4 regions of the Vibrio sp. WZ-1 genome follow, and region 1 is predicted to be linked to each of the others. Evidence: predicted binding sites of a transcription regulator. Region 1 holds the regulator's gene; each other region holds the start of a gene.
The links. Region 1 encodes MetJ, which represses methionine synthesis genes. Its sites were predicted from a motif close to TTAGACNTNTANANGTCTAA; they were not measured.

Region 1 (3,180 bases):
GGTGGTAAATCTTCGCCACTAAAGATTGCGTCTGTAGATACGTCAGTACTTGTTGAGAACTCTCTTCGTGAACTCGCATTCGCGCACCCAACGTGCGAATTCCTCGGAGAGTCATGTAACTGTCGAATGGCGTACCCGTAGCACCAATACAGTTACCCCACCAGGCTAGTTCTTCAGCATGCTCTTCGCTCTTAGTGATCACCACACCACCAATTACGTCAGAGTGACCATTAATGTATTTCGTCGTTGAATGGATAACAAAATCCGCCCCTAGATCCAAAGGCTTTTGGTATACAGGAGTCAAAAAGGTATTGTCCACTGCGACTAATGCGCCTACTTGTTTCGCTTTTTCACACACTGCAGCAATATCGACCACGCGAACAAGCGGGTTTGACGGTGTTTCTAGCAAGATAAGCTTTGGCTTTTTCGCAATTGCAGCATCAAGAGCTTGCTGATCCGATTGGTCGACAAACTGAACGTTAAAGTCGCCTTTGTTTGCTCGAGTATTAAAGAGACGATACGTACCACCGTAGCAATCGTGAGGAGCCACGATCAAGTCATCAGGACCAAGAAACGCCGATACCCAAAGGTTTAATGCCGACGTACCGCAGTTAGTGACAACCGCGCCTTTGCCTGATTCAAGCTCATACAACGCTTGCTCCAGCAGACCTCGGTTAGGGTTACCAGAACGGGTGTAATCGTACTGTGGAACCTCACCAAATGCAGGAAATCCATAGTTAGTAGAAAGGTAGATTGGTGGTACAACAGCGTGATATTGACTGTCTGACTCGATACCAGTGCGTACAGCAATGGTCGCAGGCTTGCGGGTGCTCATGGGTGTATCCTTTCACGGGTGGTGACATCTAAATGGGAATGCGCTATATCTAGCTTGTACTGCTCACTTGATTAATACTCTTCCCTGACAATTAACCTCACTTTACTTGTCTAAAAATAAGACGTCAACACTTCTAGACGTCTATATGTCTTTGCTTATGGCGGTAAATGCAGCTAAAATCAGCACCTATATTTATTTTTCTTAACTTATTACATTAATGAAGGTACGCAATGGCTGACTGGAATGGCGAATACATTAGCCCGTATGCTGAGCACGGTAAAAAAAGCGAACAAGTAAAAAAGATTACCGTCTCTATCCCGCTAAAAGTTTTAAAGGTGCTGACTGATGAGCGAACACGCCGTCAGATCAACAACTTACGCCATGCAACTAACAGTGAACTACTATGTGAAGCATTCTTACATGCTTACACAGGTCAACCACTGCCAACTGATGAAGACCTTCGTAAAGACCGCCCAGATGATATTCCAACAGAAGCAAAAGCGCTGATGACGGCAATGGGTATCGAATTCGAAGCGTTTGACGAAGAATAATTGCTTACAAATTCGTTAGCATGATGAAGCTGCGCCGGGGGTAGCTTCAGACCAAACTAAAAAAGGGACGCCATCGCGTCCCTTTTCTTTATCCGAAGATTCTACTCAGTAATTTACTCTGCCATGTAGTTATCTGGCATTTCAATGCGAGCAACACCAGAATCCAAAGCAGCTTGAGCAACAGCTTTAGCAACACGTGGTAATAGACGTGGATCCATTGGCTTTGGAATGATGTAGTCAGTGCCAAACTCTAGCTTATCAACACCTGCCGCCTTGAGTACCGCTTCAGGTACTGGCTCTTTCGCCAATTCACGAATCGCATCTACTGCTGCTAACTTCATTTCATCGTTGATTTCGCTTGCACGAACGTCCAACGCACCACGGAAAATGAATGGGAAACACAGTACATTGTTTACTTGGTTCGGGTAGTCACTACGACCAGTGCCCATGATCAAGTCATCACGTACTTCATGAGCCAGTTCCGGTTTGATTTCTGGATCTGGGTTAGAACATGCAAATACGACAGGCTTGTCTGCCATTAGCTTCAATGCTTCTGCAGGTAGCAAGTTTGGACCCGATACACCCAAGAACAGGTCTGCACCTTCAATTACATCTTCAAGCGTACGTTTATCTGTATTATTCGCGAATAACTGTTTGTATTCATTTAGATCGTCACGACGTGTATGGATCACCCCTTTACGATCCAGCATGTAGATCTTCTCGCGCATTGCGCCACATTTGATCAACAGCTCCATACATGCCACAGCCGCAGCACCAGCACCAAGACAAACGATAGTTGATTCTTCTAGCTTCTTACCTTGCAGCTCAATTGCATTCAGCATACCCGCAGCCGTTACGATTGCAGTACCGTGTTGGTCATCGTGGAATACTGGCACATCACAGCGTTCAATAAGACGCTTTTCAATCTCAAAACAATCTGGAGCTTTGATATCTTCTAAGTTGATACCACCGAATGTGTCAGCAATGTTCGCTACTGTATCGACAAATTCGTCGATCGTACGGTGTTTTACTTCGATATCAATTGAGTCTAGACCAGCAAAGCGTTTGAACAAAAGCGCTTTACCTTCCATTACCGGTTTAGACGCTAGCGGACCTAGGTTACCCAAACCAAGAATAGCAGTACCGTTAGAAATAACCGCGACCATGTTGCCTTTCGCCGTGTACTTATACACATTGTCTGCGTTCTGTGCGATTTCGCGTACAGGCTCTGCAACACCCGGACTGTATGCCAGTGCAAGATCATTGGCAGTCTCAGCAGGCTTAGTCAGCTCAACTGCAATTTTTCCTGGAGTTGGGTATGCATGGTAGTCCAATGCTTGTTGGCGGCGTTCTTCTTCTGCGGTGACTTCTTGGCGATTGTCTTCAGACATGGATCGTTTCTCTTTTGTTATTTTTCGGTAAGGGGGAATAAATTCTAAAGGATAGAAGTCAATCTTCATAGGTAAGATTGCGAGCTACATCCTTAAAAAGGCCGATACTAAAAGAGATTAGACCAGATATTAGTGAAGAGCACCTTGTTTACAGGTCAGGTGCTCTCTTAATCACTTGGTTAGAATGGGAAAACAGCGGAATATAATCTCATTCTTCATCCACGTACTGCGCTTGTAGGTAATTCTCGATACCAGACATCTCAATCAAGCCCAGTTGCGTCTCAAGCCAATCGACATGCTCTTCTTCGTCTTCAAGGATATCTTGGAAAAGATCGCGTGAAACATAATCACGAATATCTTCGGCATAAGCGATGGCATCTTTAAGATCAGGAATGGCCGCCAT
Region 2 (3,180 bases), on a different contig from region 1:
ATAAGTTTCGAAATAACGCGGTACACATTCTGCAAAATGATATGATTAGAATGTAGAGTAAAAATACTGCATTTATAAAAAATCAGTGAGGCTAATTATTATTTATGGAAAGCGATATACAAACAGCGATAATCGTTGATAGCTTTGAGGCACTAGCGACAAAGCAAACTATGGTGCTTGCCAATGCTCCAGCCCAAAACTGTGAAGAGACACTTACTAAGTGCATCCTTGAAGCAATGGATTGGTTCAACATTGACCGAACAACGATGTTTCCGAACTCCATGTTATTCTTTAGCCATGGCAAAACTATAAGCGTTGCTCGTCCCCCACACCAAATATTGACCGTAAAACAAGTCTCTCCGTCAGATGGTGAAAAGTACCTTCGTTTAATTGGTAACTCATCGAAGACCCAGCTATTTTCAGCAAAAGAAATGGAGTCAAGTGACGTTACAGTGCTGAAAATGATCGCAGCACAAGGTGCTAGCTACCACTACACCATCCCGCTGATTCAGTTCGGGCAACGTTGGGGGGGGATGTCTTTCACGCTCTTCAACAACCAAAGAGCTGCATTAAATGAGAAAGAGATCAACGAGTATACTTACCTGTCGCATATGTGGCTTTCGTTCTGGCAACATTCCAAGTTACATCGAACCTTATATAAGTCCGATGTAACGACACATAATGAAAATACCAAGATGCTACGCCTGAGCCAAAGGCAGTATGATGTGTTAGCACTCCTCGCTACTGGGAAATCAGCGAAGGAATGCGCCAAAGAGTTGAATTTAAGCCCGAGAACCATCGAGTCACACAAATATCGGCTGTTGGATTTACTAGAACTGGACTCACATTCAGAGCTCGTCCAGTTTGCGTTGAGAAACGGCGTTGAATACTAAAGCGGCATAAAGATACAACCATAAAGGTAGGCAGCGGCCTGCCTTTTGTCGCTAATGACCTGCAGATTTGGACACCAAATTAACGATCAGTACTCCTGTAATGATAAAGCCAATACCTATTAGAGCGGCAAGATCAAGCTTCTGTCCATATAAAACGTACCCCACCCCCGCAACCAATACAATCCCTGCTCCGCTCCATATCGCATATACAATACCAACCGGCATTGTCTTTACGGTTACCGATAAAAGGAAAAAGGCAATAGCATAACCAACCAGTACAATCGAACTTGGAAGCCATTTAGTGAACTGTTCGGTTTTAGGGATATAGGATGTGGCAATAACTTCACAAACAATGGCGATACTTAGCGCAACTAAAGGCGGCAGAGAAACTAATAACTTGAACATAGTTACCACACAACAAAAATAACAGAAGCGCGGCATTATAGAGGTTATTTATCTCTAATCTAGCCTAGTTTTAGAAAAGCAATTTTACGTACAAGCAATAATCACAAGCACCTCTATCCGAGAGACTTCACGATGAAGGATTCACAGCTTTGTCACTGATTCGAGGTCACCATCACTTATGTTAATAAGCACCAAAATCGCAGGCACCAATCAAAATATATCAATCTCACATTCTGTATCGACATATGGTCTGAATTAAGTTAAGTTTAGATGTATAGACGTCTAGAAGCTTAGGGAGAAAGCTGTGCCAATTCGAATTCCAGATCAATTACCCGCGTCCGATATTCTCAGAACAGAGAACATCTTTGTGATGAACGAGACACGCGCTGCCAGTCAGGAAATCCGCCCTCTGCGTGTTCTTATACTGAACTTGATGCCAAAAAAGATTGAAACAGAAACTCAGTTTCTGCGATTACTTTCAAATAGTCCACTACAAGTAGATGTCGAGTTATTACGTATTGACGATAGACCTAGCAAAAACACACCAACAGAACACCTAGATACCTTTTATCGCCAATTCGAAATGGTTAAGAGTCGAAACTTCGATGGCTTGATCATCACAGGTGCCCCATTAGGTTTAGTGCAATTTGAAGATGTGATTTACTGGGATCACCTAAAAACCATCATGAATTGGGCAAAAGACCACGTAACATCAACGCTATTTGTATGTTGGGCAGCCCAAGCAGGGTTAAAGTTGCTTTATGATTTACCTAAGAAAACTCGTAAAGAGAAGCTTTCCGGGGTTTATCATCACGACATTCATCAGCCTTACCATCCAATATTACGTGGATTTGATGATACGTTTCTTGCGCCTCATTCTCGATATGCCGATTTCTCTCCAGAATACCTTAGCGAACATACCGACCTAGATATACTCGCGACATCGGATGTTGCAGGCGTTTACCTTGCAGCAACAAAAGATAAGCGAAATGTGTTTGTAACTGGCCACCCTGAATACGACTCACATACATTACATAATGAGTATATCCGCGATTTAGGGGAAGGAATGGAGCCCGCAATACCGGTAAATTACTACCCTAATAACAATCCAGATAACCCACCTAGAGCAAGCTGGCGCAGTCATGGACACCTATTGTTCTCAAATTGGTTGAACTACTGCGTATACCAACAAACACCATATGATTTAGACCATTTCAGCGAGTCTGCTTTTACCAAGGATGATTGATCTTACTAATGAGAATGGCCGGTGAAGTCCGGCTATTTTGACTGTTATTTGCAAACCTTGTCGCATTGTAATTTGACGCTATTAGTCATTTCAACGTGAGCTCATATCATGCCTTTACTCAAAGGCAATTAGGGAATGATGATGAGCTTAAAGATTTCACTTTCAATTTGTGCGATGGTGATGTTGCACGGCTGTGTAACCGTCAATGAAGGAGAACCCACTCCCAAAGTAGATCCAATTGCCATGGCTGAGTCTCGCATTGCGCTTGGCTTAGGGTACCTTGAAAATGGCAACATGATACGCGCACATGACAACTTGCAACAAGCTCTCTCTCATGCACCTCAATATTACCGAACTCAACTCTCTATGGCGCACTATTACGAAACCGTCGGTGAAATCGATAAAGCCGAGAGTATGTATAAGCGCTCACTACGCCAACATACTAAAAATGGTAATGTTCTGAACAATTATGGGACGTTTTTGTGTAAAAAAGGGGAATATGAACAAGCCGATAAAATGTTCACTCGTGCGATTGAACAGCCATACTACTACCTCATTCCCGCAAGCTATGAAAACGCGGCGTTCTGTGCACTAAAATCTCAACACCCAGAAAGAGCAAAATATTATTTTGAAAGA
Region 3 (3,180 bases), on a different contig from region 1:
ATACCTCTTCTTGATGCACTGCACGCTCGATATATGGTGCGCTACGCTGAGTCAGAGCTGCAGTAATGCCATTCAAACGATTTTGCACATGTGGTTTGTTCACATGGGTTGCAGTTTTGCGGTCTTTAATTGGCTGACTGTACGTATCACAAGCGAGGATCGCATTGTGGTCACCATCGAGTGCGCGTCCAAGCAGTGCTACTTCGGTCACTTTTTGTTTTGCAAATGCAAACCAGCTTTTCACTTCTTCACTCAGTGCTGGTTCCAATTCCAAATCCACAGGGCTATGGAGAAGTGAACAAGAACTCGCGATCCAAAGCCTATCACCAAGTTTGTCTTTGATTGGTTGCAAGCGCTCTAGCTGAGAGCTTAAATCTGAGCGCCAAACATTACGGCCATTCACAACACCCGCAGAAAGAACCCAATGTTCAGGTAGCGTTGCCAGCACGTCGTCTAACTGCTCAGGCGAAGCCGATAGATCAATGTGTAAACCATCGACGTTAAGTTCGATAATCTTATCTAGGGTATCGCTGACCGAATCAAAATAAGTTGTGAGAAGCACCTTCACGTCACTTCGGATAACTTGGTAAGCCAGTTTGAACGAGTCAGCCCATTTATCTTCAAGTTCAAGTGAAAGGATCGGCTCATCAATTTGCACCCATTCAACACCTTGGCTTGCCAACTTAGACAAAATCGCTTGGTACGCTGTTAGTAATCTTGGCAGCAAGGTAAGGCGGTCAAAGTCTTCTTCTACTTCTTTGCCTAAATAGAGGTAGCTAATAGGGCCTAGCAGAACAGGCTTTACTTTATGCCCCGCTTTGATTGCTTCATTTACTTCTTCAAACAGCTGTGGCCAACTCACTTCAAACGTATCATCCTTGCTAAACTCTGGCACAATATAGTGATAGTTGGTATTGAACCACTTTGTCATGTCAGAGGCCGCAGCACCTGCACAACCGCACCCCGATTGAGACTGACCGCGCCCCACTTTGAACAAGGTATCGAGATCAGGGAATCCTGTCGCGTGGCGCTTAGGTACATGCCCCAGAAGCAATGTCGTTGTGAGAACATGATCGTACCAAGCAAAGTCGCCAGCAGTTGCGAAGCTCAAACCTGCTTCCGTTTGTGTATTCCAGTTTTTCTCGCGCAGCCCAGCCCCCACCAGTTTGAGTTCAGCTTGGTCGATTTCACCTCGCCAGTATTTTTCCTGCGCAAACTTCAGTTCACGTTTTTCACCAATGCGTGGGTAACCAAGAATATGCGTTGTCGTAGCCATGTCCGTATTCCTTATTCATTTTCTGATATTGAGGTCAGTACATCGGGAATGAAATTCACCAAGATGTCTGGATGGCTAAAACTATCGCTCTCATGCACGGATTGAACAACATCCAATTATTCAACTTGTTTATTAGGAAAATTCATGTTGAGCGATCTCACTCGCACTAGGTTGACAGAAATAGACGTCTAGACGTTTACATATCCATTTTTTATCGGTAAGTTAATATAGCTCATGGAAAATGCATAAGGATGAAAGGGATTCATGATAGAGTTGAAACACTTACGTACCCTCACCTCGTTAAGAGATACTGGGTCACTCACTGCGACGGCGACGGCGCTGCACCTGACACAATCCGCCCTTTCCCACCAAATCAAAGATCTTGAATCTCGCATTGGTGGTCAGTTGTTTTTGCGAAAAACTCGCCCAGTAAAATTCACTTCTGAAGGAGAGATCCTGCTTCATCTTGCTGATGAAGTTTTACCAAAGCTTGCCAGAGCAGAAAATGAGCTCGCTAGCCTGAAAGAGGATGTGAATGGTCGCTTACATATGGCGATTGAGTGCCACTCATGTTTCCAATGGTTGATGCCGGCGTTGAAGGAATACCAATTGACTTGGCCAAGTGTCACGCTCGATTTCTCTTCCGGCTTTGGCTTTGAGCCACTCCCAGCCTTGCTAGCTGGCGAATTGGATTTGGTCATAACCTCTGACATTCAACCAAGATCTGAAGTTCATTATGAGCCACTGTTCGATTTTGAAATGCGCTTGATCACCTCCACCAGCCATCCGCTAGCCAATAAAGACATCATTGAGCCAGAAGATCTTGCTGACCAAACAATGCTTTGTTACCCGGTACAGAAACAAAGGCTTGATGTGGTCAAACACTTCTTACAACCGGCAGGTGTGGAACCAGCCAAATGGAAGCAAGCGGATAATACCTTAATGCTGGTGCAAATGGTGTCTGCTGGGTTAGGTGTTGCTGCTTTGCCAAATTGGGCTATTTCGGAATTCTCACGCCAAGGTTTGATTACTAGCAAGCCTTTCGGTGATGGTTTATGGCGTCGCTTATTTGCTGCGACCCGAAATTCCGAGAAAGAAAAACGCTACCTACAAGCCTTCTTCTCGACAGCTCGTCAGCAATGTAAAAGCCACCTTGACGGAATCAAGATGGCCTAAAAACGTAGGAGTAGATACGACGTTAGCGTTCGTAAGATTTGAATTGATTAGTGAGTGGGTCGTATTGATAGCCGAGCATATCAAGTTTGCCCACTACCGATTCAACATCCATCTCATACATAGAAACTAGCTCTTCAAAGCTCTCACACTCTAAACGTAGCTTTTCATTTACGATACCCAGCAAGATAATGCTGTCCCAGTTAGTAACATTGCTTAAGTCCATCGCGACACTCCTCTAAAACTAGGTATTCGGCCTCAATCTGTTGAGCACCAGCGTCTTGGCACGCTCTAAACCAATAGAGGCTATATCTAAAGCGTAGACTTAATCTTATGATTTGAAAGTGAGCTCGGTCTAAATCCCGAGCTCATCAGTAGGAATTCTGAAAGAAATTTTAAGTAGGCAGGCCTATGCACCAAGTACAAACAGCCCCTGTAGGCTAGTCATCGAAGCCAAAGCAAGTAGCAAAGCCGCGGCAACCTGAACTTTGCTTGGAACCTTATGTGTGAAGATATGCCAACACCAAACCACGATGGCCATAATCAGCATCGCTAATGATGCCAAGATATGTTGAGTGACAGAGTTAAGCGTCGCTTCATCTAATTGATATGCAGAGAACAAGGTCATTACAACCAAGAGCATTCCTGAAACGACACCACTCACAGGCAGAATACGATGGAACGCTTGTAAACGACTACGCGCAATCACCAGTAGCAGCTGCGCAAATACC
Region 4 (3,180 bases), on a different contig from region 1:
ATTAATCAGCATGTTAGCGGCTTTTTCACCAGCATGAGAGTAGCCTGGATCTACGCTGAAGACATTAGGGAAGAGAAAAGAAAGTAATTCGTTGCCACCGACACCAGTAACCACCACATCTTCACGTCCTACTTCTTGCAGACGTTTAATTACACCGAGAGCAATGGTATCACTGGCACAAGCGATGGCTTGCGTATCGGATTGAAGGACTTGATCCACCAGCTGATAAGCACTTTCGTGGTTGAGCTTACCGGTTTGAAAGCGAGGTTCGATGCGCTTTTGCTCGCACCAAGATTGGTAAGCATTTAGGCGAGCAAGACCTGTGGTGCGGTCTTCCGGATCAACACCAATGTAGGCAATACGAGAAATAGATTGTTGTTCCAGATGAGAGAGCGCCATATCGATAACGCCTTGGTTGTCGTAGTTGATCGAGGAGACCATTTGCGTGTCCATCGCGATCACGACAATGCGATTGCCCCACTCCGCTAACGCCAGCTCATCACATCCAGTAAAGCCAAACACGATCACCCCATCGACATTGCGACGCTTAAGAACGTCCAAGTGCTCGTTGGTTTTATCGCGATCGAACTGGCTCTCCATGATCACCACGTCGTATCCTGCTGAGTACAAAGCGTTGAGCATAGTGCCGACGGCGCGGTTTTCTGATGGTGAATCCAAACGAGAAATGATCACGCCAACCACTTTCTGACTGCCACCACGCATCGACTGTGCCGATTTGGATGGCACGTAACCTGATTCACGAATGATTTGCTCTACCTTCTCACGCGTTTGCGGTTTTACCTTGGGATCATTGGTAAGCACACGACTGACCGTCGACTTGCCCACGCCAGCCAATTTCGCGATATCAAGAATGGTGAGTTTTTTGCTCATAAGTGTTCAGACTAAAAGAAGGAATCAAACAAAAGGGAAGCAGCGGCTTCCCTTATCTCAATCAGTAATGAAGATTACTTGTTTAGGTACGCAGGCACGTCTGCAATGCTATCTAATACTACCGTTGCAATCGCTTCGCCTTGTTCCGTTACTGGCTTACCAGTGCGAACCAAAATCTTAGTGCCAACGCCTGCCGCTTCTGCTGCCATCATATCTTCGGCTTTGTCGCCGATCATCACAGATTTCTCCATGTCGATCTTCAAGAAGTCACGTGCAGAAATGAACATGCCTGGTTTTGGCTTACGGCACTCACAATCTTGCTTGTACTCACCAATGCCATGTTCAGGATGATGTGGGCAGTAGTAGATGCCATCGAACTCAACGCCATTATCAGCGAAGTTCCAGTCCATCCACTGAGTCAGAGACAAGAAACGGTCTTCGCTGAATTTACCACGTGCAATGCCGGATTGATTGGTCACAAGCACCAACAGGTAGCCTTTATCTTTCAGCGCTTTCGTCGCTTCAAAGACACCATCAATGTACTCAAAATCATGTTCGTCATGAACGTAGCCGTGGTCAACGTTGATCACGCCGTCACGATCGATAAAAACAGCAGGTTTTGCCAAAACGTATTTCTCTATTTACTCGGTTTCATCAGATTATTACATACCTTATTAGCACTCACACTATCTAATTGGTGTAAGTAGGTGACAAAACTGTTGATTTGTCACCCGAGAATAGGTAAATCTTGAGTATCCCTCTTATAAGCTCACTTCCGCTGAACGACCTCTGTTTTACTTTCCCAACAGAACATCCATACATTTAGACGTCTAGACGTAAAAATATCTATTGACTTAAACCAGCTTAACCCATAGCATCAACTGAGAATTGAGATAGAGTTCAAAATTTACTCCTGTTAAAAGCCGTTTTTAACAGCGAAGTTCCCAGTATCTCTGTGCAGGTTGAAACATGATAGAAATAAAAAACGTCAATAAAGTGTTCTACCAAGGCAGTAAGGAAATTCTTGCCCTTAAGGACATTAACCTAGATATCGCGAAGGGCACCATCTTTGGTGTTATCGGCTCATCGGGCGCGGGTAAAAGTACCCTGATCCGTTGTGTAAACATGCTGGAAGCCCCAACTTCGGGTTCCATCATCGTAGATGGCGTTGACCTAACCAAATTAAGCAAAAAGCAATTGGGAGAAACTCGCCGCAACATCGGCATGATCTTCCAACACTTTAATCTGCTGTCGTCTCGCACCGTTTTCGACAATGTCGCACTCCCTCTTGAGCTAGCAGGTAAAGACAAAGCGCAAATCACAACAAAAGTGACTGAGCTTCTTAAGCTCGTTGGTCTTGCAGACAAACATGAAAGCTACCCAGCAAATCTAAGTGGTGGTCAAAAGCAGCGCGTGGCGATTGCTCGTGCATTGTCATCAGACCCTAGCGTGCTGCTGTGTGACGAAGCAACCAGCGCGCTGGACCCTGCAACGACTCAGTCCATCTTGGAACTACTAAAAGAAATCAACCGCAAGCTCGAAATCACCATTCTTCTGATCACTCACGAAATGGAAGTGGTTAAGAGCATCTGTCACGAAGTGGCGATCATCGGTGATGGTGAGCTGGTAGAAAAAGGCACCGTTGGTGAAATCTTCGCCCATCCGAAAACTGCACTGGCACACGAGTTCATTCGCTCTACTTTGGATCTTTCTATCCCAGAAGATTACCAAGCACGCTTACAAACCACGCGCGTAGAAAACAGCTACCCATTGGTTCGCCTAGAGTTTACTGGCGCAACCGTGGATGCCCCTCTGATGACGCAAATCGCACGTAAGTACAACATCGACGTGAGTATCCTAAGCTCTGATCTGGATTACGCTGGCGGCGTGAAGTTCGGCATGATGGTTGCGGAACTGTTTGGCAACGAAGAAGACGATAACGCAGCGATTGAGTTCCTGCGTGAGCACAACGTGAAAGTAGAGGTACTTGGCTATGTCCTTTAATACGATTTCTGAATGGTTGAGCTTAAATAGTAACCTACTTCTAGGTGCTACGTGGGAAACTCTTTACATGGTTGCTGTTGCGGGCATCGTTGGCTTTGCGGTTGGTATTCCACTGGGCGTAATTTTGCACACCACTAAAAAAGGTGGCTTGCTGGAAAACACCAAACTCAATCGCATACTTGGCGCCATCGTTAACATCGGTCGCTCGGTTCCTTTCCTAGTACTAATGGTTGCGATTATTCCAGTAACCAAACTGTTGGTTGGTACCTTTATCGGTACAACAGC

Region 2: metA (homoserine O-succinyltransferase MetA) is a predicted target of MetJ. The motif match lies at 1,565-1,584, and genes of this name have one in related genera.
Region 3: metE (5-methyltetrahydropteroyltriglutamate--homocysteine S-methyltransferase) is a predicted target of MetJ. The motif match lies at 1,457-1,476, and genes of this name have one in related genera.
Region 4: metN (methionine ABC transporter ATP-binding protein MetN) is a predicted target of MetJ. The motif match lies at 1,714-1,733, and genes of this name have one in related genera.

The regions. Positions count from the first base shown of each region.
Region 1 is NZ_JBQEQR010000051.1:1,099-4,278, reverse strand. Features, by position in the region: gene ACTS60_RS03390 (O-succinylhomoserine (thiol)-lyase) at 1-835, opposite strand, end outside; gene metJ (met regulon transcriptional regulator MetJ) at 1,066-1,386, shown strand; gene ACTS60_RS03380 (malic enzyme-like NAD(P)-binding protein) at 1,500-2,777, opposite strand; gene bfr (bacterioferritin) at 2,986-3,180, opposite strand, start outside.
Region 2 is NZ_JBQEQR010000085.1:492,515-495,694, reverse strand. Features, by position in the region: gene ACTS60_RS22970 (response regulator transcription factor) at 105-893, shown strand; gene ACTS60_RS22965 (DMT family transporter) at 945-1,298, opposite strand; gene metA (homoserine O-succinyltransferase MetA) at 1,603-2,544, shown strand; gene pilW (type IV pilus biogenesis/stability protein PilW) at 2,686-3,180, shown strand, end outside.
Region 3 is NZ_JBQEQR010000080.1:2,110-5,289, forward strand. Features, by position in the region: gene metE (5-methyltetrahydropteroyltriglutamate--homocysteine S-methyltransferase) at 1-1,276, opposite strand, end outside; gene metR (HTH-type transcriptional regulator MetR) at 1,541-2,452, shown strand; gene ACTS60_RS16660 (DUF4250 domain-containing protein) at 2,475-2,675, opposite strand; gene ACTS60_RS16665 (hypothetical protein) at 2,859-3,180, opposite strand, start outside.
Region 4 is NZ_JBQEQR010000059.1:49,593-52,772, reverse strand. Features, by position in the region: gene treR (trehalose operon repressor TreR) at 1-891, opposite strand, end outside; gene gmhB (D-glycero-beta-D-manno-heptose 1,7-bisphosphate 7-phosphatase) at 966-1,517, opposite strand; gene metN (methionine ABC transporter ATP-binding protein MetN) at 1,861-2,895, shown strand; gene ACTS60_RS05635 (methionine ABC transporter permease) at 2,885-3,180, shown strand, end outside.